4 regions of the Paeniglutamicibacter antarcticus genome follow, and region 1 is predicted to be linked to each of the others. Evidence: riboswitches for the same ligand, from Rfam matches in the RefSeq annotation. Region 1 holds a riboswitch; each other region holds the start of a gene.
What was found. A riboswitch is a leader RNA that binds a small molecule or an ion and turns the genes downstream of it on or off. The one in region 1 is predicted to bind S-adenosylmethionine.
Positions count from the first base shown of each region.

Region 2: it holds a riboswitch for S-adenosylmethionine, as region 1 does, so the genes downstream of both, ABEA12_RS10910 (methylenetetrahydrofolate reductase) here and ABEA12_RS08475 (bifunctional o-acetylhomoserine/o-acetylserine sulfhydrylase) in region 1, are expected to answer to the same signal.
Region 3: it holds a riboswitch for S-adenosylmethionine, as region 1 does, so the genes downstream of both, ABEA12_RS00395 (hypothetical protein) here and ABEA12_RS08475 (bifunctional o-acetylhomoserine/o-acetylserine sulfhydrylase) in region 1, are expected to answer to the same signal.
Region 4: it holds a riboswitch for S-adenosylmethionine, as region 1 does, so the genes downstream of both, ABEA12_RS05565 (OsmC family protein) here and ABEA12_RS08475 (bifunctional o-acetylhomoserine/o-acetylserine sulfhydrylase) in region 1, are expected to answer to the same signal.

Region 1 covers NZ_BAABLK010000027.1:134,928-142,470, forward strand. The annotation lists gene ABEA12_RS08440 (carbohydrate ABC transporter permease) at 1-269, shown strand, start outside; gene ABEA12_RS08445 (DeoR/GlpR family DNA-binding transcription regulator) at 395-1,198, shown strand; gene ABEA12_RS08450 (phosphotransferase family protein) at 1,195-2,037, opposite strand; gene ABEA12_RS08455 (CPBP family intramembrane glutamic endopeptidase) at 2,101-2,913, shown strand; gene ABEA12_RS08460 (hypothetical protein) at 3,056-3,349, shown strand; gene ABEA12_RS08465 (hypothetical protein) at 3,433-3,726, shown strand; gene ABEA12_RS08470 (VOC family protein) at 3,794-4,438, opposite strand; SAM riboswitch class IV at 4,605-4,720, shown strand; gene ABEA12_RS08475 (bifunctional o-acetylhomoserine/o-acetylserine sulfhydrylase) at 4,793-6,139, shown strand; gene metX (homoserine O-acetyltransferase MetX) at 6,154-7,284, shown strand; gene ABEA12_RS08485 (SHOCT domain-containing protein) at 7,328-7,543, opposite strand, start outside.
Region 2 covers NZ_BAABLK010000033.1:4,154-11,696, reverse strand. The annotation lists gene metE (5-methyltetrahydropteroyltriglutamate--homocysteine S-methyltransferase) at 1-632, opposite strand, end outside; gene ABEA12_RS10910 (methylenetetrahydrofolate reductase) at 683-1,609, opposite strand; SAM riboswitch class I at 1,715-1,833, opposite strand; gene ABEA12_RS10905 (SDR family NAD(P)-dependent oxidoreductase) at 2,220-2,963, shown strand; gene ABEA12_RS10900 (deoxyguanosinetriphosphate triphosphohydrolase family protein) at 3,059-4,591, shown strand; gene ABEA12_RS10895 (NADP-dependent isocitrate dehydrogenase) at 4,674-6,896, opposite strand; gene purH (bifunctional phosphoribosylaminoimidazolecarboxamide formyltransferase/IMP cyclohydrolase) at 7,339-7,543, opposite strand, start outside.
Region 3 covers NZ_BAABLK010000002.1:76,704-84,246, forward strand. The annotation lists gene ABEA12_RS00360 (HAL/PAL/TAL family ammonia-lyase) at 1-72, shown strand, start outside; gene ABEA12_RS00365 (ABC transporter substrate-binding protein) at 212-1,111, shown strand; gene ABEA12_RS00370 (amino acid ABC transporter permease) at 1,108-2,070, shown strand; gene ABEA12_RS00375 (amino acid ABC transporter ATP-binding protein) at 2,067-2,834, shown strand; gene ABEA12_RS00380 (aminotransferase class I/II-fold pyridoxal phosphate-dependent enzyme) at 2,890-4,032, shown strand; gene ABEA12_RS00385 (PDR/VanB family oxidoreductase) at 4,029-5,036, shown strand; partial or broken gene ABEA12_RS00390 (succinate--CoA ligase subunit alpha) at 5,237-5,401, shown strand; gene ABEA12_RS00395 (hypothetical protein) at 5,497-5,781, opposite strand; SAM riboswitch class IV at 5,805-5,935, opposite strand; gene ABEA12_RS00400 (zinc-dependent alcohol dehydrogenase family protein) at 6,102-7,157, shown strand; gene ABEA12_RS00405 (DEAD/DEAH box helicase) at 7,181-7,543, opposite strand, start outside.
Region 4 covers NZ_BAABLK010000022.1:116,922-124,464, forward strand. The annotation lists gene ABEA12_RS05555 (MFS transporter) at 1-308, shown strand, start outside; partial or broken gene ABEA12_RS18620 (amino acid permease) at 474-902, opposite strand; gene ABEA12_RS18625 (APC family permease) at 902-1,357, opposite strand; gene ABEA12_RS05565 (OsmC family protein) at 2,130-2,675, opposite strand; SAM riboswitch class IV at 2,716-2,834, opposite strand; gene ABEA12_RS05570 (MarR family winged helix-turn-helix transcriptional regulator) at 3,030-3,533, opposite strand; gene ABEA12_RS05575 (glycosyltransferase family 2 protein) at 3,615-4,355, opposite strand; gene ABEA12_RS05580 (DUF2238 domain-containing protein) at 4,352-4,966, opposite strand; gene ABEA12_RS05585 (hypothetical protein) at 4,972-5,424, opposite strand; gene ABEA12_RS05590 (DoxX family protein) at 5,705-6,172, opposite strand; gene ABEA12_RS05595 (globin domain-containing protein) at 6,523-7,543, shown strand, end outside.

The DNA.
Region 1 (7,543 bases):
ACCTGCCACTGGTGTGGCCGGGCATCGTGACCGCGGTGATCTTCACCTTCGTTTCCTGCTGGAACGAATTCGCCGCCTCCCTGGTGATCCTCTCCACGGCGGAGAATCAGCCGCTGTCGGTGGCCCTGACCAAGTTCGTTGGACAGTACTCCACTTCGTGGCAGTATGTCTTCGGCGTCTCGATCGTGGCGATCATCCCGGTGATCGTCTTGTTCATGCTCATTGAAAAGCGCCTGATCGGCGGGCTGTCCGCCGGAGCCGTAAAGTAGGCTCAAGGGCCCGCGGCACTGTTGAACCACACGAATGAAGCCGGGCCGGTCCCGCCGGTGACCTACCTACCAACAACGGCTGGGAACAGCCTGCCAGCAGCACATAGACGATAGACGGGAGCAAGGTGAAACGCGAAGAACGCCTCAATGCCATCCTCGAGATGCTCTCCCAGTCAGGGAAGGTCGAGGTCGATGAAATCGTGCACCGGCTCGAGGTCTCGCCCGCCACGGCGCGGCGAGACCTGGACTCCCTGGCGGTGGCCTCGTTGCTCTCACGCACCCATGGGGGAGCGGTCAGCAACACCGTGGCCTACGACCTGCCGGTGCGCTACCAAAAGGAAGAAGCCGCGGTGCAAAAGCACGCCATCGCGGTGCTTGCCGCATCCATGGTCTCCCAGGAGATGGTGGTGGGGCTCTCCGGCGGCACCACCTCAAGCGCGATTGCCACGCAACTGGGAATGCGGCGGGACCTGGTCAACGAGTCCGGGCGAACCACTTTCACAGTGGTGACCAACGCCGTGAACATCGCCGCGATGCTCGCGGTGCGCACGCACGTGAAGGTCATGGTCACCGGAGGGGTGCTCAACCCCCGGTCCTACGAACTGGTGGGACCCTTCGCCGAGCAAAGCCTGGAAAAGGTCACTCTTGATGTCGCCTTCGTGGGAATCAACGGGCTGGAAGCACATATCGGCCCGACGGTCTCCGACGAGCTTGAAGCCTCAATCAACGACCTGATGATCCGCCGCGCCCGACGCAGCTATTTGGTGTGTGACTCCTCGAAGATCGGACACAGCGCCTTCGCCGCCTTGGCCACCTCGACCTTCAGCGCATTGATCACCGACGCCGGGATCACCGAGGACCAAAGGCTCGAGCTTGTGGAAGCCAGCATTCCGGTGATCGTCGCCGCCGCCGTGGTGAACACCCGCTAGCTGCCGGCGGCCGTCGCGGCCATGGCCAGGCGCGGCCCGATTTTCCCGACCAGCGCACCGAGGTCCTTTTCCTGGTCAAGAGACGCGTCGAAGACGCTCTCCAGGGACATCGCGCCGAGCCAAACCCGCGCGCGCCAGGCAACGTCGGGGCCCGGGGCAATCTCCTCGATGAAACCCTCGCCATGCCACAAACCCAGGTAGGCGGTGTTGAGCGCGGGATCCCAGGCCGCTGCCATGTCCCAATCCAGGATGCCGTGCAGCTTGCCATCACTCCAGCGCATGTTGTGTCCGGCCAGGTCCCCGTGCACCAACGCGGCCGGAACCTCGGCAAACGAGGCAATCGTGTCCAGCACCCGCTGTGTGCCATCCCGTAGATCCACCGGCAAGGCATCCAGGGTTGCCGCGACTTTCGGGGTGGTCCACGGGCCCCGGAAAGAAAACTGCGGGGCCAGCAGGTCCCCAAGCGGCTGGACATCAACGGACGCAAGTTCATCCAGGATCCGGCGAAGAGAGGCAGCATCACCGGCGTGGGGCCGGTGGGGTGCACCGGGGACAAAGCGTTGGATGACGGCCGAGAATCCTTCACCGTGCCACACCCTGCTCAACGAAGTGGGGAGCCGGAAACTGAACTCACCTGCCAGGGAATCAACCAGATCCACGCGCCGTTGCATGTCCCGTGCGGCCTGCGGGGTTCGACTCATGCGCATGACCGCTTCGCCGTTCGCCACTAGGACCCGGTGGAATTGACCACCCTCCTCCACGTGCGCCGCGTTCCAGTCGGGCCCCGGATAAAGGGCATGTGCCAACTCGCGGGCCTTGGACAGCGCTTCGGTGCTCACCTATCGATCCTCGCAGGTCAACACGTATGTGGGTGCACAGACACACCGCGTAGGATCGCTTGTATGAGCTCAGAAGCGGCAGCGGATACCCCTTTCGGCAAGTCCTTGGTCCCGGCGGGGGCACCTTCGGGAGTACGCCGCGGATTGAAGATCGAACTGTTGGTTGTCTTGGGGCTGTCACTGGGGAAATCAGGGATCTACGCCATCGTGAACCTGGTCGACAAAATGACGCGCGCGCCCCTGGGTTCCCAGACGACCTCACTGAACAACCCGTTAAACCAGCGCGAGTACTTTGACCTTACCTACCAGCTGCTGGACATCTTCTTTGCCCTGGTTCCGGTCATGCTGGTGCTCTACCTGCTCTGGCGGATTCCCGGAAGAAACCCGTTTGCGATGCTGGGCTTGGAGTTCAAGCGGCCGTTCAAGGACCTGGGCTGGGGAGCGGGGCTTTTCGCGGCCATGGGCCTTGGCACCCTCGGCGTCTATGCGCTGGGTCGCGCCCTTGGGCTGACCACGGTCCTTGTTCCTGCGGCGCTGGATGATTATTGGTGGACGATCCCGGTGCTGGTCTTCTCAGCGATCCGCCACGGGATCCTGGAGGAAGTCATCGTCGTTGGATACCTCTTTGAACGCCTCGGGCGACTGGGGTGGGGCAAATGGCAAATAGTCTGCTCCAGTGCCGTGCTGCGAGGCAGCTACCATCTTTACCAAGGAATCGGGCCCTTCATCGGCAATGTGGCCATGGGAATTGTCTTTGGTTTTGTATACTCCAGGAAGGGCCGGGTCATGCCGCTGGTCATTGCCCATGCATTTTTGGATATCGCAGGTTTCGTCGGCTATGCGTTGTTGGGTCCCGCCATCGGACTTGGCACGTAAAGAACGGTTTGATCACGTTCTTTCCGGAGCCTTGCGCCCAGTGCGGGCCTTGCTAGGCTCGATGGAGACAACGGATCATCAAACAATTCGCCTTTCCCCGTTTCGGTGCCGGGGCCGGGAATGGCCGATCAAGGAGTAGTGCATGGTGCAGGTGGTGGGCTCAGGGAAGATGTTCCGGCTGGGATTGGTGCTCGCGATTTTCGGGGCTGTTTTCCAGGTCTTCGCTTCGCCGCTGCTGAACTGGATGATCAACGAGAACAGTTTCTCCAATCCCGGCCTTGGAATCGCGCTCGGATTCATCGCCGTCATCCAGCAGGGAGCATTCCTCGGAGGGTTGTTCCTGCTGGCTGGATCATTCGTGGTCCGCTCGGCCGAAGAAGCCGTTGCCGCGGTGCACAATAAAAATGGTTTCACCGAACATTCCCCGCAGGACTAGCCAGCGATTCCGGGTGCGGGACCCTGCGGCCGTTCGGCTGATGAGCAGATTCGCTCCCAAACCCGAAGAAAGCGAGGACGACCATGCCCAAGCTCATGGGCTCCAAAACGATGCTTGTCCTCGGTGCGGTGATGGCCCTGGTTGGAGTGGGACACCGGTTGGTCATCGGTGCGCAGTGGGGCTGGTATTACGAGGCAACGCTGCCGGTTGAGGATGCGATCCCGGGGGCGGGCAACTTGTTGCAGCAGGTCTTGTTCATCGGCGGCCTGTTCCTGCTCATCGGTTCGCTGATAGTGCGGCACTTCGAGATCCTGAAAACCGAAGTGCAACAGGCCTCCCGCCCGGATGCGCCCGGCTCCGGCAAAACCAGAACTTAAGCACTGTGGACCCCACCGAAAAGATTCAATGGGGTCCACAGTGCTGGTGGCTCGTCGCGCTGTATCGTTAGAGCGTGATTGCACCCTTGGGTGTTTCAAAGGTGACCGAGAGGATTCCAGGTATCCCGTGGGGTGCCTGCCAATCCACATCTACGTCCCCTACCGGTAGCTGCTCGGGCTGTCCGAGCCAGTCTGCGACGCGTTCGCTGGATCCGGCAATGCTGATCGAAGAGATCTTGCCTACCGGGTCCAAGGCCTTTGACGGGTGAAGGTCTTCGGTTCCCTCATCCCAGCGCAGCAGATACGGAACCTGCGGATCGGCGATCAAGCCATTGATGCCTATCTGGCGCCAAGTGAGTTCCTGTCCGTCGGGGAACTTTCGGTTTCCCGGAACGGAACCCCTGCCCAGACGTTCCTCAGCCGGAGCCAAGTCGTCAACGGCAACGCACCAGCCCATCCAACCGCCGCCGAGTTCGGAGCGGGCGCGAACGGCCTGCCCAAACGGCGCCTTGTCGGAGGACGGGTGATTCAAGACTTCGACAACTTCCAGATACTGACGATTCTTCAGCGGGAAGATGACATTGCGCGTACCAAAACGTGGGTGTACACCGCCCTTTACAGATTCGAGTCCAAGGGCCTCGCCGATCCGGGCGGCAGTTGCCGCGAGACCGTCGGGTCCACAAGCATAAGAAACATGGTCCAACCTCATCATGTGTCAATCATGGCACTTTGTGACCTTGCTCTCGACTTAGGTGGACCTAACTTGCATTTAAGCGCCGTCGGGAAATCGCCTTCAGGGCGCGGGGGACACAGTCGGCTGGTCACAATTTGAGATGTGCTTGCGGACTCATGGTGTCGTGGGCCAGACTTATTGACAAGGTCATGAGTTTCAGTAAAAAGCCCCGGCTTGCTGAACGGCAACCCTCCACCGCGGTGGGGTGCCCCGGGTGAAGACCAGGCCCTGCGTCAAGAAGACGTAGGACAAGCGCGGGAATGCACCAGCACATAAACGACTCCATGACGGAGCCGGCAATGGGCATACCCCTGAATCCTTGAGGGGGAAGCAATGAGCCAAGATAACTGGTCATTCGAAACACGTCAGATCCACGCAGGGCAGGAGCCCGACCCGACAACTGGTGCACGCGCCCTGCCGATCTACCAGACCACGGCCTTCGTGTTCCCGAGCGCGGAAAGTGCAGCTGCGCGGTTCGCCCTGACCGAGCTCGAACCCATCTATACCCGCCTCGGCAACCCGACCCAAGATGCAGTGGAGAAGCGCGTCGCCAGCCTCGAAGGTGGCGTTGGAGCACTCCTGCTGGCCTCGGGACAGGCGGCCACCACTTTCTCGATCCTGAACATCGCCGAAGCCGGCGACCATATCGTGGCAAGCCCCAGCCTCTACGGCGGCACCCAGAACCTGCTGAAGCACTCATTGCGCAAACTGGGCATCGAAGTCACCTTCGTCTCGGAGCCCGATGACCTTGAGGGATGGCGCGCCGCGGTCAAGCCAAACACGAAGGCATTCTTCGGCGAAGTGGTTTCCAACCCGCGCCAGGATGTGCTCGACATCCGGGCCGTCTCTGAGATCGCCCACGAGGCCGGTGTCCCCTTGATCGTCGACAACACCCTCGCCACCCCGTACCTGATCCGTCCGATCGAGTGGGGTGCGGACATCGTCGTGCACTCCGCCACCAAGTATCTCGGCGGACACGGCACCGCGATGGCAGGTGTCATCGTGGACTCGGGCAACTTCGACTTCGCCGCCGACCCGGAGAGGTTCCCCGGCTTCAACACCCCAGACGAGTCCTACAACGGCCTGGTCTACGCGCGGGACCTTGGGGTCAACGGAGCGCTCGGAGCCAACCTTGCCTATGTGCTCAAGGCACGTGTGCAGTTGCTGCGTGACCTTGGATCGGCCGTATCCCCCTTCAACGCCTTCCTGATCGCCCAGGGCCTTGAGACGTTATCGCTGCGCATGGAACGCCACGTGTCCAACGCCGTGCAAGTGGCCCAGTGGCTTGAAACCCAGCCGCAGGTGCAGCGCATCATCTATGCAGGCCACCCCTCAAGCCCCTGGTTCGAGCGCGGACGCAAGTATGGGCCCAAGGGCACCGGAGCGATTGTCTCCTTTGAGATTTCCGGCGGCAGGGAGGCCGGACAGGGCTTTGTCGATGCCTTGAAGCTGCATTCCCATGTAGCCAACCTCGGGGACGTCCGTTCCCTGGTGATCCACCCGGCTTCCACCACGCATTCCCAGCTCACCGACGCGGAGCAGATCGCCGCCGGTGTTTCCCCCGGACTGGTGCGCTTGAGCGTGGGCATTGAAAACGTTGCGGACATCATCGACGACCTGAAAACCGGATTTGAGGCGGTAGCGTCGTTGGCAGGTGCTGAACTGCAGGCCACCCGGTGAGTGTGGAGGCCGACGTGGATCTCTATGACTCGGAAACCTTTGCGGCGTTGGACTATGCCCCGGACGGGATCCTGAAGCACCTGAACACCGGTGCCTATACCTTTGAAACCGGTGCCACGCTTCCGCAGATCGTGCTCGGTTACGAAACCTGGGGCACGTTGAACAAGGACGCGTCGAATGCGGTTTTCGTTGCCCACGCACTGACCGGGGACAGCCACGTTGCCCAGGGTGCCTCCAGCGAGGCCGGGTGGTGGGATGGCTTTGTGGGTCCGGGCCAGACCGTGGACACCGAGCGTTACTTCGTGGTGGCGGCCAACATGGTTGGCGGCTGCTCCGGAAGCACGGGCCCGGCCAGCCCGGATCCGAACGGAAAGGCGTGGGGCTCGCGTTTCCCCTTCACCACCATCAAGGACTCGGTCCGTCTTGAATCCCGTTTGGCCGATGCCTTGGGCATCAAGGTGTGGCACACCGTTCTTGGCGGTTCACTGGGTGGGGCACGGGCCCTTGAGTGGGCAGTGGAGTTTCCCGAGCGGGTGCGCAACTGCGTGGTGGTTGCGGCCACCGCCGAGTCGTCGGCCGAGCAAATCGCTTTCGCGCAGGCTCAAACCGCGGTCATCCGTTTGGACCCGGACTTTGCCGGAGGGGACTACTACGAGAACGAACGGGTCCCGTCGGCGGGCCTGGGAATTGCGCGGCGCATTGCCCACATCACCTACCGCACGGCGGCGGAGTTGGATGTCCGCTTTGGGCGGGCAGCGCAAGGCGCGGAAGAGCCTGTTGCCGGGCCCGGGAAGGGCCGTGGCAGGTACCAGGTTGAAAGCTACCTTGACCACCAGGCCGACAAGCTGGTGAGCCGCTTTGATGCCAACAGCTACGTTGTGCTCACCGAAGCGCTCATGAGCCATGACGTGGCCCGGGGCCACGGGTCCATGCAGGGGGCCCTCGGGCGTCTTGGCGGGGTGAGGTTCCTGGTGGGGGCCGTCGACTCGGACCGTTTGTACTGGCCCGAGCAGTCGGAGTTGCTGGCCCGGAGCCTTCCGGATCCCTGCAACGTCCACTACATCACCTCACCCATTGGCCATGACGGCTTCCTGACCGACATCGAGCAGCTTCGTGAAGTCTTGAATCGGGAGATCCTGACCTAGCAGGTTTCGTGCAGGAGGCGTCGGCCCACTTGCGGAGGTGCGGCTATTCGGTCAGGATCTTTAGTCGTGCCTTGTCATACTCCTCGCGCGTGATCACTTGCCGGGCCAACAGGTCGCTGAGCTCTGCCAGGCGTTGCTCGCGGTTTTGTTGCGGAGCGAGCATCCGTGAATTTGCCGCCCTGGTGGCCAGCTCCGTTTGCAAGGTGAACGGATCAAAGCCGGCACGCCTGCTGGCGTTGTAGTTCCTGACCCCCACAAA
Region 2 (7,543 bases), on a different contig from region 1:
CCCGCGGCCGCAAGGGACACCAGGATCTGTGCGTAGGCGTCAACGACCTCATCGATGCGGTCCAGCGGGTCGAAGCCCACCGCAGCCCGGTCCTCGGCCTTGGCAAGCAGCAAGTAGCTGATCGGTCCGACCAGGACCGGGCGGATGGTGTGGCCCTTCGCCGCATGGGACTTGAAGGATTCGACCAGCGGGAGTGCGTTGGCCTTGATGGGGCTGGTTTCGCCGATTTCCGGAACCAGGTAGTGGTAGTTGGTATCGAACCACTTGGTCATTTCCAACGGGGCGCGGGACTCGTCGCCGCGGGCCAGGATGAAAGAGGCCGCCGTGTCGATGGTGCCGTTTGTCTCGGCCAGGTCGGCAAAGCGGGTAGGCAGCGCCGAGAGCGCGACCGTGGCATCGAGGACCTGGTCATAGTAGGCGAAGTCCCCGGGAAGCGAGGCGTCGGTGGGGTCGAGCCCGAGCTCGGTGAGCTTTGCGAGGTCGGAGTTCTGCAGCTCGCGAGCCGCAGCATGCAGCGCGGCCTCGTCGGTGCGCTGAGCCCAATGCGATTCGAGGGCCTTCTTGAGTTCGCGGTTCGGCCCGATGCGCGGGTATCCGAGGATGGATACGGCGGGAAAAGTTGGTTTCGGCATGTTTTTTCTCCTGTTTTTGGCGTGCTGAAAGATGGAAAGACGGCGCTGGGTCAGACCGCGGCGCGGATGGCCCAGGTATTGGTGAGATCTGAACGGGTGCGCGGCAGCTCGAGGTGCTCGATCACATCGAGCGAACCGCGGTGGTCGTTGAAGGTGTAAAGGTGCACGCCGGCTGCCCCGTCTCCAAAGGCCCTGCGGGCCAGGTTGACGGCGGCGTCCACGCCGATGCGGTGACGTTCGGCATCCGAGCCGGCGGTTTCCAGTGCGTGGGCCAGAATCGGATCCGGCGCCACCCCGGTCATCTTTGAGAGCCGGTTCAGCCGCGGCAGGGAGTTCAACGGGATGACCCCTGGAATGATCGGGATGCTGACCCCAGCCCTGCGCGAGGCTTGAACAAGGTTGGTGTATTCGCCGGCTTGGAAGTACACCTGGGTGATCGCATAGTTGGCCCCGGAGCGTTCCTTGGCCAGCAGTACTTCCACATCGTGTTCAAAGGACGGGGATTCGGGGTGCCTCATGGGATAGGCGGCAACACCCACACCGAGCCGGCCGCCGGCCAATGCGGCAGTGTGGTCCGCCTCGACCTCGCGGATCAGCTCGATGAGGTAGCGGGCGAAAGGGAACTCCCCGCACCATTGCCCGGGGTCCGCAGGCAGGTCCCCACGCAGTGCCAGCACCCCGCGCACCCCGAGTGAGACGAAATGGCGGATGAGGTTCTGCAGCGAATCGCGGCTCTCCCCGACACAGGTCAGGTGGGCCAGCGGACGCAGCCGGGTGTTTCGGATGAGGTGTTCGATCAGTTCCAGCGAGGCGTTGCGGCGTGCCGGTGAGCCCGAGTAGGTCACCGACACATAATCGGGATCAGTCGTTTCCAGTGCAGCGATGGTGCTAAAGACGCTTTCGGCGGCGTCGCGGTTCACCGGTGGGTACAGCTCGTAGGACAGTGACGGCGGTGCTGCGCTCGATGCAGTGCTCATGTATATATCTCCTCGTCGATACGAGGGAGGCACCAGGGATCACCTCAAAAGCCCCAGGACGCCGGTACGGGTGTCCTGCGACGATGGTGAGTGAACGCCGAAGCGGCTCCATCGCTTCTGGCCTTAGCACCCTCGTCGATGGACGGTCCCTCAACGGGAAGTCCATCGGATGATGGTTGCTGCGGCGTCAACGAGCCAGATCTCTCAGCCGCTCTTGATGGTTGATGCATTCATCTTGTTCCAGACCCGAGGGCTCCTGCAAGGCTCTTTGCCGTCCACCCGTCACGAAGTGCAAAAACACTTCATGTGACTGTTTTCCGTCATGCATGCACCCCGCGCAGGTCACATTGTTAAGTTCGCCAACCAGGCCGGAACACCGTATCCACAAAGGATTTGCCTGTTGAGCGTTACGCTCACGGTTCTTCGTGAAGCCTTTGCGACGCCCCTTCCCCGGGACACGCCCGCCGACGGTTCGTGCATCGCAGTGGCTGCGCATCTGTTTACGGTCCTTTTGCGGCGTGCAGCCTTTGCCCATCAAGGCGTGATTGTATGAATGGGCGGTTCGCTCTTGCGGATCCGCCAATCTCCTTCGATGGGAAGAGGAACCAACATGCAGCTTGGCAACAAGGTAGTAATCGTCACCGGCGGGGCCTCGGGGATCGGGGGCGCGATTTCCCGTGTGCTGGTGGCCCGCGGGGCCAAGGTCGTAGCCGTTGACGTCAACGGCAAAGCCGGCGAAGCGCTCGAGGGCGAACTGGGTTCAAACGTGCAGTTCCTGCTCGGGGATGTCAGTGACAGGACGGTTGCCGAAACGGCCGTCGAACTGGCAAGTGAGAGGTTTGGCGGGCTCGACGGCCTGGTCAACAACGCCCATGCCTCGGCTCAGGCGATGTTCAACGACCTCACCGAGGACCAGTGGGAGCTTTCCTTCAACACCGGTTTCCGTGCCACCCGCCAGTTCATGGCCGCTGCCTACCCGCTGTTGGCCCGCAACGGTGGCGCCGTGGTGAACTTCGGTTCCGGATCGGCCATGGTCGGCCAGGAGACACAGGCCGCGTACGCTTCGGCCAAGGAGGCGATTCGCGGGCTGTCCCGGGTCACCGCCAACGAATGGGCCAAGGACGACATCCGCGTCAACGTCGTCTCCCCGATGGCGCTGACCCCCGGGGTCAAGGCCTGGAGCGAGGCATACCCACAGATGTACCAGGACTCGCTGGCCAAGGTCCCGTTGGGCCGCTTCGGTGATCCCGAGGAAGATGTCGCGCCGATCGTCGCATTCCTGCTCTCCGATGACTCCAGGTACATGACCGGCCAGACGCTCATGGCCGACGGCGGTGCAAACAAGCTCTACTGATCACTTGGGCAGCCACACGGCAGGCATCGGCGTCCGGCTCGGTCAACGCGTCGGCCGGTCGGTGCACCCTGGTCTCCACTAGGCTGGTGCGCATCATGGATATCAGGAACACGACGCACCAAGACGGCGGACGCGCCCGGGCAGTCACAGAGGATTCGCGGCCCGGTGAAGACGAGTTCCGCATCGACATCGAACGCATCCGCTTCTCCCCCTATTTCTCCCGGCTCTCGGCGGTGACCCAGGTGATCCCCCAGGCGGGCGCCGGCACCGTGGTGCACAACAGGCTCACCCACTCGCTGAAGGTCTCCGCGGTCGCCCGCTCCATCGCCATCGGCCTTCGCAATGCCGACGAACCCACCCGCAAGCTCGTCGCGGAGTTGGGCGGTTGCGACCCGGTGGTGGTGCAGGCCGCCGCGGCCGCCCACGACCTGGGCCACCCTCCCTTCGGGCACCTCGGCGAGCAGGAACTGGACCGGGTCGCCCGCCACACCCTGGGTTTGCCCGACGGGTTCGAGGGCAATGCCCAGAGCTTCCGCATCCTCACCGCGCTGGACAGCTGCGATGCCAGTCCGCGCGGGTTGAACCTGACCCGGGCGGTGCGTGCGGCGGTGTTGAAGTATCCATGGACCCGCAACGAATGGCGTGCCATGCCCGATCGGCCTCCGCAGCTCTTGCCGCGCGGTGTTGGCCTTGGCGGCGGCAGGGGTGCGGTGAAGTACTCGGCCTACGACATCGAATCGCTCGAGATGCATGATGCGCTCTCGGTCTTCCCGCAGATATCCAATCACCAGCAGACCCTGGAGTGCTCGGTCATGGATATCGCCGATGACATTGCCTATGCGGTGCACGACCTTGATGATTTCCACCGTGCCGGCGTGTTGCAGTATTCACCGGTCTCCGCCGAGCTGCGGCACTGGCTGGATTCCGCAAAGGAATTTACCGGGCTCCAGGACCATGAGCTGGACCAGCGCCGCCCCGGCCACGGCCTGGAGGTCACCTGGCGCAGGGTTGCGGACAAGGACCCGGCGATCGCCGATGCCGAGGCTTTCCGCGCCTCGGTCCAGCGTGTGTGCCACGACCTTGTCGAAGGACTGCTTTCCTTGCCTTATGACGGCGGCTTGGACGCGGACCGCGCCGTCACCGCTTTCACCCGCCGTTGGATCGACAGGCTCCAGGCGTCCATCGCGGTCGAAAGGAACCCGGGAATCCGCAGCGGGCACGTCAGGTTGGCCGATGAGGCCTGGCACGACGTGGTGGTGCTTAAGTTCGTGCACTCGCGGTTTGTGCTGGACCGCTCCGACCTGGCCCTCTACCAGCGCGGACAAACCCGGATCATCAAGTCCCTGGCTGAGGGGCTGGCAGCATGGCTGGATGATCCGCAGGACGCCGCACGGGCCCCGCGGAGGTTGCACGACTCCATCGAGGCCGCCACCGAAGAGTACCGTCAGCTCCATGCCAGCTCCCCGGCGCTGTTGGGCAACGGGGGCCGCCTCGAAATCGAACGACTGGGCAAGGCCCGGGCCATTGTCGACTACATCGCCTCGTTCACCGACGCGCAGGCGGTTTCCGTCAACGCTCTGCTCACCGGAACCGCCGAGGGGATCTGGGAGGTCGGTCGCGGCCTGTAGGACAATGCGAACGGCGAAGGCCGCCACTTCCCTTTGCGGGATGTGGCGGCCTTCGCCGTTCTGCGTTGAGAATCCCGAAGGGCTACTTCTTGAGCAGTTCCAGCACGGTATTCAGCGTGGTGCTCGGGCGCATCGTCTCGATGACCTTGGCCTCGACAGGGCGGTAGTAGCCGCCAAGGTCAACAGGGGAACCCTGTACGGCTGCGAGTTCGGCGATGATGGCTTCCTCGTTACCGCCCAGTGCCTCGGATACGGCCTTGAAGGCGTCCGCCAATGCGGCGTCCTTGGTCTGTGCGGAGAGTTCCTCTGCCCAGTACTTGGCCAGGTAGAAGTGGCTGCCACGGTTGTCCAGTTCCCCGACCTTGCGCTTGGGCGACTTGTTCTCCAGCAGGAAGGTGCCGGTTGCCGCGTCCAAGGTGTCCGCAAGGATCTGCGCGCGCGCATTGTCCGAGGAGTTTGCAAGGTGCTCGAAGGAAACCGCAAGGGCGAGGAACTCACCGAGAGAATCCCAGCGCAGGTGGTTTTCCTTCACCAGCTGCGAAACGTGCTTCGGGGCGGAGCCACCCGCACCGGTTTCGAACAATCCGCCACCGGCGATCAGCGGCACGATGGAAAGCATCTTGGCGCTGGTGCCCAATTCGAGGATCGGGAACAGGTCGGTGAGGTAGTCACGCAGCACGTTGCCGGAAACCGAGATGGTGTCCTCGCCGCGACGCAGACGCTCGATGGTGTACTTGGTGGCGTCGACCGGCGAGAGGATCTTGATGGTCAGGCCATCGGTGTCGTGGTCCTTGAGGTATTCAGTGACCTTGGAAATGAGCACCGCATCGTGGGCGCGGGCGTCATCGAGCCAGAAAACGGCCGGGGTCTCGGATGCTCGGGAGCGGTTCACGGCCAGCTTGACCCAGTCGCGCACCGGCACGTCCTTGGTCTGGCAGGCACGCCAGATGTCGCCCGGGAAGACCTGGTGCTCGATGAGCACGCCGCCGGAGGCATCCAGGACCTGGACGTGCCCTTCAGCCTTGATCTCGAAGGTCTTGTTATGCGATCCGTATTCCTCAGCGGCCTGTGCCATCAGTCCGACGTTGGGGACGGTGCCCATGGTGGTCGGATCGAAGGCTCCGTTGGCGCGGCAATCCTCGATGACCGCCTGGAACACGCCGGCATAGGAGGAGTCCGGGATGACAGCCAGGGTGTCGTGTTCGTTGCCGTCCGCGCCCCACATGTGGCCGGAGGTGCGGATCATAGCCGGCATGGAGGCATCGACGATGACGTCGGAGGGAACGTGCAGGTTGGTGATGCCGTTGTCGGAATCCACCATGGCAAGTGACGGTCCGTCTTCGTAGCCCTTGGCGATCAGCTTCTCGACACCGGCGCGAACGTCGTCGGCCAGATCATCGAGACCACCGAGGATGGCGGCCAGGCCGTTGTTGGGGCTCAGGCCGGCAGCCTCGAGCTGCTCGCCGTAGGTCTCGAAGAGCTCGGAGAAGTAGGCCTTGACGACATGACCGAAAATGATCGGGTCCGAGACCTTCATCATCGTTGCCTTCAGGTGGGCGGAGAACAGGACGCCCTCGGCCTTGGCCTGGGCTACCGCATCTTTCAGGAAGGCGTTCAGCGAGGCTGCGTGCATGACGGTGCCGTCGATGATCTCGTGCTCCAGTACGGGGAAGGCCTTCTTCAGGACCTTGACTTCGCCGTCCTCGCTGACAAAGCGGATGGAGATCTTCTGGTCCTTGTCGATGACCACTGACTTCTCGTTGGCACGAAAGTCGTCTTCACCCATGGTGGCGACGTTCGTCTTCGAATCGCTGGACCAGGCACCCATGGAGTGCGGGTTCTTGCGGGCGTAGTTCTTCACGCTCAGCGGTGCGCGGCGGTCCGAGTTGCCCTCGCGCAGGATCGGGTTCACTGCAGAGCCCTTGATCTTGTCGTAGCGGGCACGGATGTCGGTTTCCTCGTCCGAGGACGGGTTGCTCGGGTAGTCCGGCAGGGCGTATCCCGCAGCCTGCAGCTCGGCAATGGCCGCCTTCAGCTGCGGGACGGATGCCGAGATGTTCGGCAACTTGATGATGTTTGCATCGGGGCTCTTAACCAGGTCGCCAAGCTCGGCCAGGGTGTCCGGGATCTGCTGCTCTGCGGTGAGGTAGTCGCCAAAGACCGAAATGATGCGGCCGGCCAGCGAGATGTCGCGCGTCTCGATCTCTACACCCGCGGTCGAGGCATAGGCTTCGACAATCGGCAGGAACGAGTGGGTTGCCAGCATCGGAGCTTCGTCGGTGTGGGTATAAATAATCTTGGCCATAGGTGAGGCGTCTCCCTGAACGGTCTTATCGGATATGTGTACTCCGAACTGATCTCAACATCCCCAACTTACCCGATTTAACGCGTACAAACACTTTTTGCGGTATAACCCACACACATTCCCAACCCGTTTTCGCCGTGGAAAGCCGGGGTAAAAGCCTCTTCGGCCCGGTAACGCGTTAAGTTAACGCGTCATAACTGAACTTCATTACTTTCGGCGCCGGCCCGCACCGGAACCGTCCCTTTTGGCTCACGCACGGTTTCCTCGATGGTCCGCGGTGGCAATTGCACCGTCGCGCCCGGCACCTCGCAGGCAGTGCATGCACCGTTCCCCGCCGCGGTTCATTGCCCGTGAGGCATCCGCCGGAGACCGCAAGGACCCCCGGAAACAACTCCGGGGGTCCTTGCGCTCGCGCTTGGGCCGTAAGGAGGCACGCCGTCACCTAGTGGAAGAAGTGGCGAGCACCTGTGAAGTACATCGTGATGCCCGCGGCGTTGGCAGCGGCGATGACTTCCTCGTCGCGAACCGAACCACCGGGCTGGACCACTGCGCGCACACCGGAGTCGAGGAGGATCTGCAGGCCGTCGGCGAACGGGAAGAACGCATCGGAGGCGGCAACCGCCCCGCGGGAACGCTGCGCGGAGGTG
Region 3 (7,543 bases), on a different contig from region 1:
GTCCGCAAGTCCCTTGACCTCGTCCACGACGGATCTGTCGTGCTGGCTGTGAACCAGGTGCTCGCCGGCTAGGCACACACAACCCCGTCACACCAAGTCCAGACACCGGCGTAGGTCGGAGCCCTGGATGGTTGCACCCAAAAACACCCGTCAACGACGATGGGCACCCTTCAAGCAATTCCACGAGCAGCAAGCAAAGGGAGTACGAATCATGAAAAATACGAATCGCACCGTCCGTTCCACCGCACTTGGTGCCCTGGCCATCGCCGCTATGGTTGGTCTGAGCGCATGTGGCGGAGCCGCAGAAGCCGAGAAACCGTCGGCAGGAGAGAATTCCGCCGCACTGTTCAAAGAATTGCCGGAGAAGGTCCAGAAGTCGGGAACCATCAACGTGGCAAGCAACGTGGAATACCCTCCTTTCGAGTCATTCGACACTGACGGCAGCACCATAGTCGGCATCGATCGCGAGATCGCTGACGAGTTGGAAAAACAGCTCGGAGTCACTATGAAGTTCGATAACATCGCCTTCGACGCGATCATCCCGGGCCTATCCTCTGCGCGCTACGACATGGCTATGTCCGCCATGTCGGACACCGTGGAACGGCAGAAGGCCGTGAACTTCCTGGACTACTTCTCGGCTGGCGGCGGTGTGATGACCTCTACGGCCAACGCAGAGAAGCTCAAGACCCTTGAAGACCTCTGTGGTACCCACGTGGGTATCGTCAAGGGCACCACGGAGGACGCCGATGCGGCCGAAGCCTCCAAGAAGTGCGAGGAAGAGGGTAAAAAGAGTATCGAAGTGACCATCTTCGCCGGCCAGAACCAGGCCGTGCTGGCACTGCAGTCCGACCGCGTTGACGCGTTTCTGGTGGATTCGACATCAGGTTCGGTGATTGCCGCTGAATCCAAGGGGGCGCTGGCCATGGGTGAGCGTTACCAGGACCTAGCCTTCGGCATAGTCTTCCCCAAGGATCAAGAGCAGCTGATGGGCACCATCCAGAAAGGGCTGGAGGCCATCAAGTCCGACGGATCCTATGACAAGATCCTGACCAAGTACGACATGGCAGACCACTCGATGGAGAGCTTCCCGGTTAACGGAGTCAAGGAATGAGCGCGACGGCCGTTCGCAGGAATGAAGAACCCGAGTTGAGGGTTGTTCCGGCCCGCTACGTTGGCCGCTGGGTGGCGGCATTCCTCGTGGTGGGCATCCTGGGGATGCTTGTCTTCTCGATGTTCACCAATGAGCGCTTCCACTGGGACGTGGTGGGAGAGTTCCTCTTTGCCCCACCGGTGCTGTCGGGACTAGGCAAGACCCTGATGCTCACGGCGGTCTCGATGGTCATAGGTATCCTGCTGGGGATCGTGGTGGCCGTCTGCCGGCTCTCAAGCAACCCGATCCTGTCCACCGCCGCCTGGGGATACTCATGGTTCTTCCGCGGTACCCCGCTGATGGTTCAGCTGTTGTTCTGGTTTTTCTTGGCAGCTTTGGTGCCCACCATCGGGTTGGGTGTGCCGTTCGGGCCGAAATTGCTGGAAATCGACACGAACTCTGTCATCTCCCCGTTCACTGCGGCCCTACTGGGCCTGAGCCTGAACGAGGGGGCCTACATGGGGGAGATCGTGCGCTCGGGAATCCGGGCGATCTCAACGGGACAGACTGAAGCCGCCAAGGCGATCGGCATGTCGCGGATGCAGACCATGCGCCGGGTCGTTTTGCCCCAGGCCATGCGCGTGATTATCCCGCCAACCGGCAACGAAACCATCGGCATGCTCAAATACACCTCATTGGTGATCGTAATCGGATACTCCGAGCTGCTCACCAGTGTTTCGATCATTTACTCGCGCAACTTCCAGACCATTCCGTTGTTGCTCGTCGCAGCTATCTGGTACCTGGCGGTTACAGCGCTGCTGTCGATCGGGCAGTACTTCGTCGAGCGCCACTTCGAGCGCGGCTTTACCCCTATCAAGGGCAAGAAGCCGCCCAAGCCGGGCACCTCCGCCCCGGCAGGGACCGTTGCCGCGTCCGCCGCGGCCCAGAACATAGAACCGGAATTGGAGCCCATCAAATGATCGAACCCATGCTGCGGGCACGCAACGTTCACAAGTCTTTCGGGCACATAGAGGTCCTCAAGGGCATCACCTTGGAGGTGCAGACCGGGCAGGTAGCCTGCCTGCTGGGGCCCTCGGGCTCAGGCAAATCGACCTTCCTTCGCTGCATCAACCACCTGGAAAAGATCAATGACGGCGAACTGTGGGTAAAGAGCGAACGGATCGGCTACCGCCGCTCCGGAAACAGCCTTCACGAGCTCAAGGAAAATGAGACCGCAAGGCAGCGGGCGGCAGTGGGCATGGTGTTCCAGCAGTTCAACTTGTTCCCGCACCGCACCGCGTTGGAAAATGTGGTCGAGGGTCCGATCATCGTGCAGAAGGTCCCCAAGTCCAAGGCGATGCGCGAGGGCATGGAGTTACTGGACCGGGTTGGATTGGCCGACAAGTACAAGCACTACCCTGCCCAACTCTCCGGTGGCCAGCAGCAACGCGTGGCGATCGCCCGGGCCCTGGCCCTGAAACCGCAACTGATGCTCTTCGACGAGCCGACCAGCGCCTTGGATCCTGAACTGGTCGGAGAGGTGCTTGATGTAATGACCTCGCTGGCGGCTTCGGGCATGACGATGGTGGTGGTAACCCATGAAATGGGGTTCGCCAAGGAAGTCGGGGATGTCGTGCATTTCATGGCCGACGGGCAACTGGTCGAATCGGGCAGTCCGACGCAGGTGCTGGAAAATCCGCGTGAGGCACGTACGCAGGCCTTCCTTTCCAAGGTCTTGGCCTAGCCATGGACCTGGAGAGCCGCAACTTGTACCAGATGACCGGAGTAGATCAGTGAGTATGCACACGGGCATGGCAACCGGCCCGGTTCCCCTGCCGGTTGTGGGCACACTGCCGCAGTACTCGCGGGCCGCAGGGCTGGGGACAGTAAAGTGGGTCGGATCCTCTAACGAATCGTGCATCGCCCCGGCACCCTCGGCAGTCGCCGCGATGACCGAGGCCGCCGCCGGTACCAACCGTTATCCGGGAATCGCCGGGGAGAAACTGGTAATGGCCATATCCGACACACTTGGACTGAGCGCCGAACAGATCGCGGTTGGTGCCGGATCGCTGGCACTGCTGGGCCAGATCCTCAGCGCCTACGCGCCGCCGGGATCCAGCGTGATCTACGCCTGGCGCAGCTACGAAGCATACCCAATCCTGATCGCCTTGGCCGGAGCTAATTCGGTCCCGGTGGCGCTCGATGCTTGCCATCGCCACGATTTGGAAGCCATTGGGGCCGCCATCGGCGCCGATACAAGCGTGGTGTTGCTCTGTAACCCCAACAACCCGACTGGTACTGTGCTGGAAATGTGGGAGATCACGGAGTTCTTGGACAATGCCCCACGTGAGGTACTGGTGGTGCTGGACGAGGCTTACACGGAGTACAGCTTTTCGGGCAACGACTCCGCCGAGCTGTTGGACAAGTATCCGAACCTGCTGATTCTGAGGACCTTTTCAAAGGCGTACGGCCTGGCCGGAGCCCGAGCAGGCTACCTGCTCGCTCACACCGACATTGCGGCGAACATCAGGGCAGTGGCGCCTCCGTTCGGGCTCAGCTCGCTGGCCCAAGCCGGTGCCGTTGCGGCCTGGGCCGATATCGATTATCTAAAGGCCTCGGTCGCTGAGGTGGTGGCCGAGCGAGATTATCTGGCTTCCGAGCTGGTTGCGCGAGGGCTGGAGTTTCCGTCCAGCGGTGGAAACTTTGTGTGGATTCCCGCCGGATTTCGGTCGTTGGAACTTGAAGCCGCGTGCGTTGCGCATGGGGTCTCCGTGCGCGCTTTCCAAGGTGCTGGTGTGCGGGTAACGATCTCGGTGCGTGAGGCATCGGAGGCCGTCTTGGCTGCGTTGGATTCTCTTTCCACTTTGCCGTCAGGACAAGCAGCATCCCCCATCGCGGCGCCGTCCGCACCAAAAAACCACAGCACAGGAGGTGCGTCGTGACCACCGCAATCGACACCGGACTGGTCCCGGAACCACGAGAGGGCCCACCCATCGGAGGCGACGGCTTTTTCGAGGTGGAAATCGCCGAGATCCGCCGAGAATCCGATTGCGTGGTGTCTCTGCACCTGGAACATCCCTCAGCGACGCCGTTGCCGGCGTGGACCCCCGGCTCGCACATCGACGTGCTGCTGCCCAACGGACTGCTGCGCCAGTATTCGTTGTGCTCCGAACCGGGCACCGGGCGTTGGCGGTTGGGGGTGCTGCGAGAACCGAGCGGCCGCGGAGGGTCGGCATTCGTGCATGACGACCTGCAGCCAGGGGCCAGAATCAAGGTCCGCGAACCGAGGAACAACTTCGCACTCGGGCATGCCAACGAGTACCTATTCATCGCCGGGGGCATCGGGATCACTCCGATCCTGCCGATGCTCGCCCAGGCCGATGCGGCCGGGGTTCCCTGGAGGCTGGTCTACCTGGGCCGAAGCCTGGACTCGATGGCATTTACAGCGGAGCTGGCACGCTACGGGGACAAGGTGCATTTGCATGCCGATGACACCGCTGGCTTGTATCCGCTAAAGGATTTGTTGGGATCCACCGATGCCGACTTCCACACGTACGTATGCGGTCCCGGGCCGCTACTTGACTTCATCACGTCCCTGACTACAGGCTGGGACGACAGAACCCGGTTCCACTTTGAGCGGTTCGTGGCCGACCCCGCGGCCACGCTCCCGGCAGACGGGGACCACGAATTTACGGTTGAAACCACGACTGGTGTTGAGGTCCAGGTGCCGGTGGGCACCAGTATTTTGGATGCTTTGGCGCAAGCCGGGATCCCGGCCTTAAACTCCTGCCGGGAGGGGATCTGCGGGACCTGCGAGACGGAAGTCGTTTCGGGGGAGATTGACCACCGCGACTCGTTGCTCTCTGAGGAGGAACGCGACGCCGGGGACACTATGATGATCTGCGTCTCCCGGTGCAAGGGATTGCGTATGATCCTGGACATCTAGGCCGGTCAGAAGCCTATCTGTTTTCGAAAGCCCGTCGGGATTCACGAAGAGCTTTGGAGGTCGATTGCCAGGGTCTGAGGGCGGGGCATGTGGTCAGGTTCGCGATGCCAAGCGACGTGGCCCACCCACGGTACTCCCTAAAAGACTCTCGTTGCCTAGTCCAAGGCAACCAGAAATGGTCTCGGGTTCCGGGCCTGAGCACCGGCCCGGAGCCCGAGACCATAAGCCATGCTGGCGCCGTCGTCTCGGGCTCGGCCGGTACGGCACAGGCCAAGAAGGAAGCACTCGAGGCTGCCGGTGTGAAGGTCGGCAAGACCCCGTCGGAAACCGCGACGCTGCTGCGCGAAATCTACGCCGCACTCTAAGCGTGTGGATCGCCCTTTCGGTGGCGGCCTCCTTGCTACTCACCTAGCAAACGAGGCCGCCACCGGTCTTTTTAGTCCTGCCGCGCCTGATCTTCCTAGCTGCGCAGGCGGAAGAATGAGCTCCCGACCAGCTTGTGGGCCCCGGGAAGAAGGACCACCAGCAGCTCGGGGTTGAATTCGACCTCGAGAGGCCCGTGGCCGGCCATGGCCGTGAAGAGCTTGTGCGGCGCCAGCGCTTCTAAGACCCACTCGCGCGGCCCTGCGCCCACATGCAGCAGGCCGGTATCGTCGTGGACCTCGATCCATGCGGTGATCCAGTCGCCGGCAAAGCGCGGCAATGGATTGGTCTGCGGTGAAGAGGCCAATGTTGGGCTGTACATGATGGCGCACACGTCCTTGGGGTTCGTTGTCCTTGCCCTTCGCGCGGGATGCAACCGAGGGGCCGCTTCGTCATCCGAACCACCCACCGTGCAACTATGGGGTTGGTATCTGGCCGGTCGGAGCCTTGCCGTGCGGCAGCCAGAATTCGTGAAGCATTACCAACTGTACTTGGCCGCGGGCACGATTTGCGAGCAACAGGGTTTCCCGGGCAACAAACGGTCATCAACGCGAGGTTGATTGTGGTTATACGTTGCAGAACGAACACGAAACAGGCATAGGCTGGATCGTGGAAACACCAACCCGACCTTGCGGAGGAAGAATGCGCGCCACCTTGATCCACGGACCGCGGGACATCCGCGTCGAGGACTGCCCATACCCGCAGCTCCTTGCCGACACCGATGCGTTGGTGCGGGTCACCGCCGCCTGCGTCTGCGGTTCGGACCTATGGCCTTACCGCGGCGTCACCGAGACGACGGAGCCACGGCGCATCGGCCATGAATTCATCGGCGTCATCGAAGCCGTCGGTTCCAGGGTCACCAGCCTGGCGGTGGGGGACTTCGTGGTGGCACCCTGGGCCAACAGCTGCGGTTCCTGCCCTCCGTGCCGCAACGGAGTCCAGGTGGCCTGCGAGCACCGGGCCACTTGGGGCGGTACCGACGAGCACGGGCTGCCCGTTGACGGTGGTCAGGGAGAGGCGGTGCGCGTTCCCAACGCCGAGGGAACGCTGGTTCCGGTACCCGGGGTCAGTGATCCCGATGAAAAGCTGTCAAAGTCCTTGCTGGCGCTTTCCGACGTGATGGGCACCGGGCACCACGCGGCACTGGGAGCGCGTGTCGCACCGGGCCGCACGGTGGTGGTGGTCGGGGACGGAGCCGTGGGGCTCTGCGGGGTGCTGGCCGCCAAGCGACTGGGCGCCAGCCGCATCATCGCGATGGCCAGGTACGAAGACCGTGCCGCTCTGGCACGCGGGTTCGGGGCCACCGACGTGGTGGCCGAACGCGGCGCCGAAGCCGCGGAGAAGGTGCGCGGGCTGCTCGGTGGAGTCCTTGCCGATTCTGTGCTTGAATGCGTGGGAACCGCCGAGGCGATGGACCAGGCGCTGGCCTGCACCCGCCCCGGTGGCGCGCTGGGGTTTGTGGGGGTACCCCACGGCCAAGATGGACTGCCGATGGGTGTGCTGTTCTCGAAGAACATCTCGGTGGCGGGCGGGGCGGCCAGTACCCGCGCCTACCTGCCCGAGCTGCTCGAAGACGTGCTGGCCGGATCGATCAACCCCGGCCTGGTCTTCGACTCCGTCATGGGCCTTGAGCAGGCACCCGAGGCGTATGCGGCCATGGACGAACGCCGCTCCATCAAGGTCATGCTTGTGCCATAGGCGCCGGGGGAGCAGCTGTGCCTCTAGCGCAGCAGCTCCCTGATGTCGTCGGCGTTGAGCACCTTGCCGAATCCGGCACCCTCGTCCATGACCGAGGAGATGAGCTGGCGCTTGGAATCCTGCAGCGCCACCACCTTCTCCTCGATGGTGTCCTTGGCGACCATCCGGTAGACCATGACGTTGCGGGTCTGGCCGATGCGGTGCGCCCGGTCCACTGCCTGGGACTCGGCTGCCGGGTTCCACCAGGGATCGAGCAGGAAGCAATAGTCGGCTTCGGTGAGGTTCAGCCCGAAGCCGCCGGCCTTCAGGGAGATCAGGAACACCGGTGCGGCGCCGGACTTGAAGGAATCGATAACCTCCGCGCGTTTGCGCGTAGAGCCGTCCAG
Region 4 (7,543 bases), on a different contig from region 1:
TGCCGCTGTCGCTGGCTTGGCTGTGCGCGGTGTCCATGGGCGTCGGATTCGCTGTCTTCCCGCTGGTGCTGCTGGTGATTTCCCACAGCGGCGACACGGCGGAAGAAGCCACGGCGATGAGCACCCTGGCCCAGTCCGTCGGCTATTTGTTGGCGACCAGCGGTCCCTTCGGCATGGGGTTGCTCTTTGCGGCCACAGGGTCCTGGACGCTCCCGTTGATCCTGCTGATCTGTATCGCGGGAGTGCAACTGGTTTTGGGCGTTGTTGCCGCTTCCTACCGCAAGACTATTCCGGAGCGCGTGCAGTAGTCCCGAAGTTCTCGGTCCCGGCGGGCCTATTGGTTGGCGGAGGCGCCTCGAAGTCCATCTCAAGCAACGGCAAGACCCTGGACTTGATGACGTGCCGGTGGATGAGCCACAGCCCAGGAAGATCGGGATGCCGCTGTAGGGGGAGAGCACCGCCAAGGACCCTCCGGCCACGACCGCCGCGAAGTTTTGTCCGGAGATCACCAGGATCAGCACGGCGAAGCCGCGCAATGGCCCGATGGGCAAGAGCGTCGCCCGGTAGGGCAGGTCGCTTGTCTTGTTGCCCTGGGCCAAGAAACCGCGCCTGAACCTGTAGTGCGAGATGGCTGTTCCCGCCCAGAGGATAAAACCGCTGAGCCCCGAAGACATTCAACAGCCAGGTGTATGCGGCGCCCTGCCCGACGATGGCCGACAGGAATCCAAAGAGCCCCACAACGGAGGTGGCCAGCAGTGCGAAGGTGGGGACGCCGCGTGCGCTGGTGCGGTCAAAACCTTGGGTGCCTTGCCGACGTGGCCCATGGCGTAAAGCATCCGGGTGTAGGCATATAGCCAGGACTTTCCCGCCGACTGGATCGCGGTGAGGATGACGGCGTTCATCAATGCCGCGGCGAATGCGATGCCTGCACGCTCAAAAACCAGTGTGAACGGGCAAGCGGCGACGTCGGCCGAGGCCCGAAGCCAAGAGAACTGCGATCGGTGAAGGGAACCAGGCAACCGATGACGACGATGGAACCGATGCAGAAAATCATGCTGCGCCAGAAAAACGTGCGGATTGCCCGCGGTATCTCGCGCTTGGGATTCTTTGCCTCGCCGGCGGTAACGCAGACTAGTTCGGTGCCGTGGAAGGAGAACCCGCCGTGTAAGAGATCCTCACGGTTTTGCCGGTTGCTGAACCCGGGCAGGTGCTCGACCAAGATCCCGAGGATCATCAGCACCCCGGCGATCAGGAACAACACCACCGCGGGAACCTTGAACAGCGAAAGCCAGAACCAGGATTCGCCAACGGCCTTGGCCGAGAGCGCGTTGAGCCCGGTCAGTACGACAAGAAACACTCCCGCCCAGACCCAGCCGGGAACCAGAAGTCCATGAGGATCCCGGCTGCGACCAGCTTCGCGGCGACGGGAATCTTGGCGGCTATCTCGCCCAAGGACTACATCAGCAAGAACACCATCAGGCCAACCATCACGTAGATGGCCAATGCGCCGCCGGAGGCGACGAACAGCCCGGTGCCGATGGTGGTCATCTGCAGGTGTCGGCTGCCGAGCCCGCGCTTGAGCGCGTCCTGGGCCTGGTGGACGTCGTTTCCGCCTGCGGACGGATCCGCTTCTTACCCCGCGGATGGCGCGGCCGGGTCAATCCTCGTCGAAGTGCCGCTGCCCGTTATCAGGCCACACCCGCTACGGAATTCGAAGCACGTGGCGAAAATGCCGGGGATGATGCACTGCTTTTCTGCTGCACTGGCGGCTTCCCTGGCTGATGGTCTATCGGGACCCGGACCTGGGCCTTGCCGCAGCCGCTGAGCCGGGGAACTGCTTGAGTACCCGGGTTCGGGTCCGCACCCAGTCCGGCGACCGGTGTGAAGCACAAACGACGCTGCTGAGCAGAAAACAGAACCGATCCATTGTGTCGTGGTAGTGCCGCGAAACTTGAATCGGGGATTGCCCTGGATGTTTCCGGGGGATATATCCGCTGGAATCCTGCTTGGGCGAACAGCGGGGGTTTCTGTGGCGACTGCCAAGAACCCCGGTGGAACAACGCAAGAAGCCGCGGGCCGGTGCCGATCGGCATGATCGGCACCGGCCCGCGGCCGTGTTCCTGGTGGTGCTAGTTCGAGGTGACCAACTCGACGCTCACCGGCGTGGGGTTGGTGAAGATATCGAGCACAGGGCAGTGCGTGTCCACGGCTGCTTGGAGTTCCTCGTAGCGTTCGCGGGTTTCCGGTCCGTCGATCTTCACTTTCAGGCGCACATCGCCGAAACCAGGACGAACGGTTGCCTCGATGCCGAAGAGCCCGCGCACGTCCAGGTCGGCATCCGCGTTGACTTCCAGGGAATCGATCTTCAGGCCCAGCTGTTGGGCGTACAGGCGATAGACAACAACCTGGCAGGAAATGAGCGCGCCGAGGGCGAACTCGACGGGGCTGGCTGCCACGTCGTCTCCGGCCAATGCCGCCGGCTCGTCAACGGTGAAGCTGTGCTTCCCGGCGGTGATCTGACTGGATACCGATCCGGTGGAAACGCCGCTTGTGGTGAAGGTCAGCGACGCGCTTGCGGTGTTGGCGGCAATGCGATCGCCCCAGGCGGTGCCGGCGGCAATGAGCTTTTGGGAGCGAACCGTTTCAAGGGTGTTTTCAAGCAGGATTTCTGACATGGGAAGTTGATCCTTTCGTGGCTGGCGCGCACCAAGCACAACGCCATACTTACGCCGAACCAGGCAGGCGGCGTCGAATCCTCACCTGGCGCACCCCGCTATGACGAAGGGGGTTGCGGTCCAACCGGCCAGGGCCGTGAATGGTTGGAGCTCGTGATTCTGCTATTGAGTCTTCCCGAATCCGTGGCACGGGAGCAAAAGGGGCCCTTAATGGTTCGTCATGACAGCTCGGGATCATATCGAATGTTGGCCGGATGACGGTGGCGTTTGGCCCTGTATTGACGATTTTCCGGGTGGATCTCCGATCTCGTGGCGAAGAAACCGCAAGACGCCGTGCGGTAGGGTCCGCTGCCCTCAGCCGGAGCGGTGCTGGGAATCGCTGTCGTTCAGCTTCGAGAGCAGGTCGGCGAAATGCCTGATTTCACCGGCGTCCCAGGATGCCAGGCGGTTGCGCAAGCGTTGGCGGGAGGCGGCACTCGAATCGAGGAATCCGGTCCTGGCCAGATTGGTGACGCTGACCAGCATTGCCCGGCCGTCCTGCGGGTCCGGGACCCGGGTGACCAGGTCATGGGCCTCGAGCCACTTGATCGTCCGGCTCATGGTGGCCTTGTCCACTTGCAGTTCCTCTGCCAAGGTTATTTGCTGCTGGGCGTGTTCGCGGACCAAAATCGAAAGCACGTTGTATCCCAGTGGCTGAAGGTCCGGGTGGATGGAGGTGGCTTTCTTGCGGATTCCCCGTCGGGCCGTGACTGCTATCCGGGAGAACTCGTGTTCCACTTCCAAGACCAGAGATTCAAGTTGTGATCCGACGGAAGTTATTTCCGGCGCCGGCATGGGGTCGGAGTATGGGGAGGTCATGGCCACCATTTTAGTCTCGATGGAACGGATTTTCGCTCCGCGGCATCAAGCAGGGAGATCATGTTACACAAATCAGCCCGGTTAGCGCTGCTGGCGCGGTGGAACCAATCGACGTCGCCAGCGGTTCCAAACCCCCGGTCCGGAACCGTTGTGGACCAGTGTTCGCAGGGCCATGCGGATGGACCCGCGCAACGTCCCACGACCGGAGAAAACCCGTCCGGCGGCCCCCACGCGCAACCGCCTGTCAAAAAGGACCGCTGTTCCGTCTTCGAGCTTGCAGCTGAAGTCCAGATCGTCGTGGATGCCATCGACGCCAAGGTCCAGTTGTGCGCGCACGTTGGGCCATAGCTCGCGGCGAAACGCCATGTTCGACCCCCACAGGGGAATGCGGGCCACTGCGCCGCCCAGTGCCAAGAAATACGCTCCGGCGTAGAAGACCGACGCCACGTAGCCCAGGCCGCGCGGTTGGTCGTAGAACCTGCCCGGGCCGGTCAACGCATCCACCCGTCCGGAGGAGATGAAATGCTCCTCGATGTATTGGAGCCAGTCGGGAGCGGGACGTGTGTCAGCATCGCAACGCACGATGATCTCGGAGCCCGCGGCATCGTATCCAGCGGCCGCCGCCGCCGGGATCCCGGGTACCGGCTCGTAAATGACTCGGGCTCCGGCGGCCCTGGCCAACTCCGCGCTGGAATCGGTGCAGCCATTGTCCACGATGATGATTTCGTCCGGGACCCGGCTCTGCCGGGACAACAAATCGAGGAGGACCGCCAAGTGCCCGGCATCGTTGAGCACCGGGACCACCACGGTGATGCTTGTCATGCCACCGCCCGACGTCGCGAGGAACGCCCGAGCCACAGTGCCCCGGCCACGGCTCCCGCGACGCCGCAGAGCAGGTCGATGATGGTGTCGAAATATCCGACCCCAACCTCCTCATTGATGAATTCGTGCCCGATCCATTCCCCGATCTCCCAGAGCACCGCCATCAAGGCGCCCAGCCCGGTGACGCTCAGCAGTGAGCCGAAGGCCATGCGCGGAGAGCCGGGCACCGGGAGCATCCGGTGTTGGACCAGAAGGTCGTGAAGGATCATGGTCAGCACCATCAGCACGGCGAAGTGGACCACGTTGTCGAGCCATTGGACCTGCTTGTAGGTGCTCAGGGTGCTGAAGGTTCCCGCGAGCAACAAAGTGATTTGGCCCGCAACGTCCTGCAGGCGCGTGACCGAGTAGACGCGCATGATCCAGGTGCCGCCGGATACCAGGAGCATGGTCAGTGCCGGAAGCGGGCCGAAGCCGATCCAGGCGGCAGGAACGGCAAGCAGCGCGAGCAGGCGCAGCGCGTCGGTGGCGTGCGGAACAAAAGTCGACTCGTAGGCCCGGGCGTATGTAGCCTTCAGGCGTGTGGCCGGTTGATGGGTCGGGGAAGATGGCATGGAAATCAAGCTTGTTCCCTTGGGGGCACGGATTCGTGCTGCGCCCGTCCGCGTGTGCGTCGCTCTTCCTTCATGCGGGCTTCGAAGAGGTGGCGTTTTCCCTCGGCAAGTTCCTGCCTGATCCCGCGTTCCCGCTCCTTGAGCTCGGCATAGTAGCCATCGTCGTATTCCTCGACGATCTGGAAGGTCCATCTGCCGTCCAGGACGTTTCGGCCTACCATCGAAGCGTCAAGTTCGGAGGCAATGTCGCCGTGGCCGGCGTCCCGGAGAAGCTCCACAGCTTCTCCCAATGCCAAATCAGCCTTGCCAGTGAGGCGATGGAATCGATACAGGCTGCCGCGGGCGTCCTCAACGACTTCCAAGGCCTCTGAGAGTTTCCCCAAGGCTTGCACGGTTTGGTCGGAGATTCCTTGCGGAACCAAGTGCTCAGGTGAGGGCTTCTCACGTTCCTGTCGCATTCCGGTCTCTTTCCAAAGGGGGATTTTCTATCTGGGGCTGGCAGAGTCAGGACCCTCCGCCCGTGACGTCTTGGACGCTTCGTAGGACCACCTCCCGGGTGGGTGGCATCATGAATCTACCGTCGCATGGGCAAAAAGTTAATGGGCGAAGCCAAAACATCCTGGCCGATCATGTACTTCCATTGTGGAACCATGGCGCAGCGGTGGCAAGCTGGTTTCCCGGAACAGTTGCCAATAAAGCGAATGAGGGAATCGAACCGGTATGCGGCGCAAAGGGCCGTTAGGGCTTGTTTCGCCGGCGCATCTCCCGCCAGGCCCCGGTGGACCACAGCGCCCACATCACTAGCAGTGGCTGAAAGAACAGTCGCGTCAGCCGCGCGGCATCGCTGTCCAAGCCGAAGGCGGGCCGTTGATCCAGGTACTGGGCGATATTGCCCGGGAAGACGGCAAGGAAAAACAATGCCACGGCAAGGCCCAGGGGAGCCCTGCGTTTTCGCAACAGGACCAGGCCTGCCCCGAGCCCGATTTCCACGACACCGGAAGCCAAGACCACCGCATCAGCATCCAGGGGGACCCAGCCCGGGACCTGGGACCGGAACTCCTCCCTGGCGAAGCTCAGGTGGCTGGTTCCGGCGAAGATGAGAAAGGCGCCAAGCGCGGCCGCCCCGATCCTGCGTGCCGGAGAAAGACGTGCTGCCGGTTCCGTGAGCCAGGACCAGGACCAGGACCTGGAAATGCGTCTGTTCATCCCCGTAACTTAGCACGCGACGGGTTTGGCGCCACCGCTGTTCTTGCCACTTGCACCGGATGTGGAACGGGGTGGACACCGGTTGGGGCGACATAACATCGGCGGGCCAGGAGGGCGCCAAATGTGCCGGCCGCAGCATGGTTGATTCGGCTCCGGGCTTCGAACGTGCACGTCATCCACCGGTGCCCGGTGGGATCCCGAAGCACCCGTGATCGGGACCCGATGCATTCTTGGAGTCACGTTGAACCGGATCCTGTCTTCCTGCGCTGCGCCGGTGATAGGTTCTGCCAACGTCGCGCGGGGAATGGAACCTGCCGGTGGAACGGATTCGACCGAGGAGCCCCGAGGACATGCTTTCCGATTCTTCATTACCACTCATCAAGGCCACGCTTCCCGTGGTTGCGGAAAATATCCAAGAGATCGCAAGCCGGTTCTACCGGCACATGTTTCAAGGACGTCCCGAACTGCTTGACGGGATGTTCAACCGCGGCAACCAGGCTGATGGCAAGCAGCAGCAGGCGCTGGCCGGATCGATAGCCGCGTTTGCGGTGGCGCTGGTTGAGCGCCCTGACCGGTTGCCTGACCAGCTGCTGGATAGGGTCGCCCACAAGCACGTCTCGCTGGGTCTTCGACCGCACCAATATGCAATCGTCCATGAAAACCTGATGTGGGCCATCGTCGACACCCTGGGCGAGGCAGTGACCCCGGAAGTCGCGGCCGCCTGGGACGAGGTTTATTGGATCATGGCCAACATGCTGATCAACAAGGAGCGCGGGCTCTACTCGGCCGTCAACCTGACCCCGGATGAGATCTGGCGGACCTGGGAGGTCACCGAGCGGATCGAGGAAACCGAGGACGTCGTCAGGTTCGTGGTGCGGCGCAACGACCCCCGGCCCACCAAGTCATCACTGCCGGGCCAGTACGTTTCGCTGAAGCGGGAGATGGCCGACGGCGTGCATCAATTGCGCCAGTACAGCCTCACCCGCGCCGATGACGGGGAGCACCGGCAGTTCGCGGTCAAGCGGGTATCAGGGATCAAGGGCAACCCCGACGGGGAGATGAGCAACCTGCTGCATTCCTCCTTGGTTCCCGGGGACCGGGTCATGCTCTCGGCACCGTTCGGCGACGTGGTGCTGAACTACTCCAACCGTCCCGTGGTGCTGGCCAGCGCCGGAATCGGGATCACCCCCATGGCCGGGATGCTCTCGCACATGGTCCATGCCGGGGCCTCCCGCAAGGTCCATGTATTGCACGCCGATGCACATCCGGGCTCGTTCGCGCTGCGCGCCCAAGTGGAGGAGGACCTCGCTGCACTGCAGCACGGGCGCCTCGATGCCTGGTTCGAGAATCCCGGGGAGTCCAGCGCGGGCA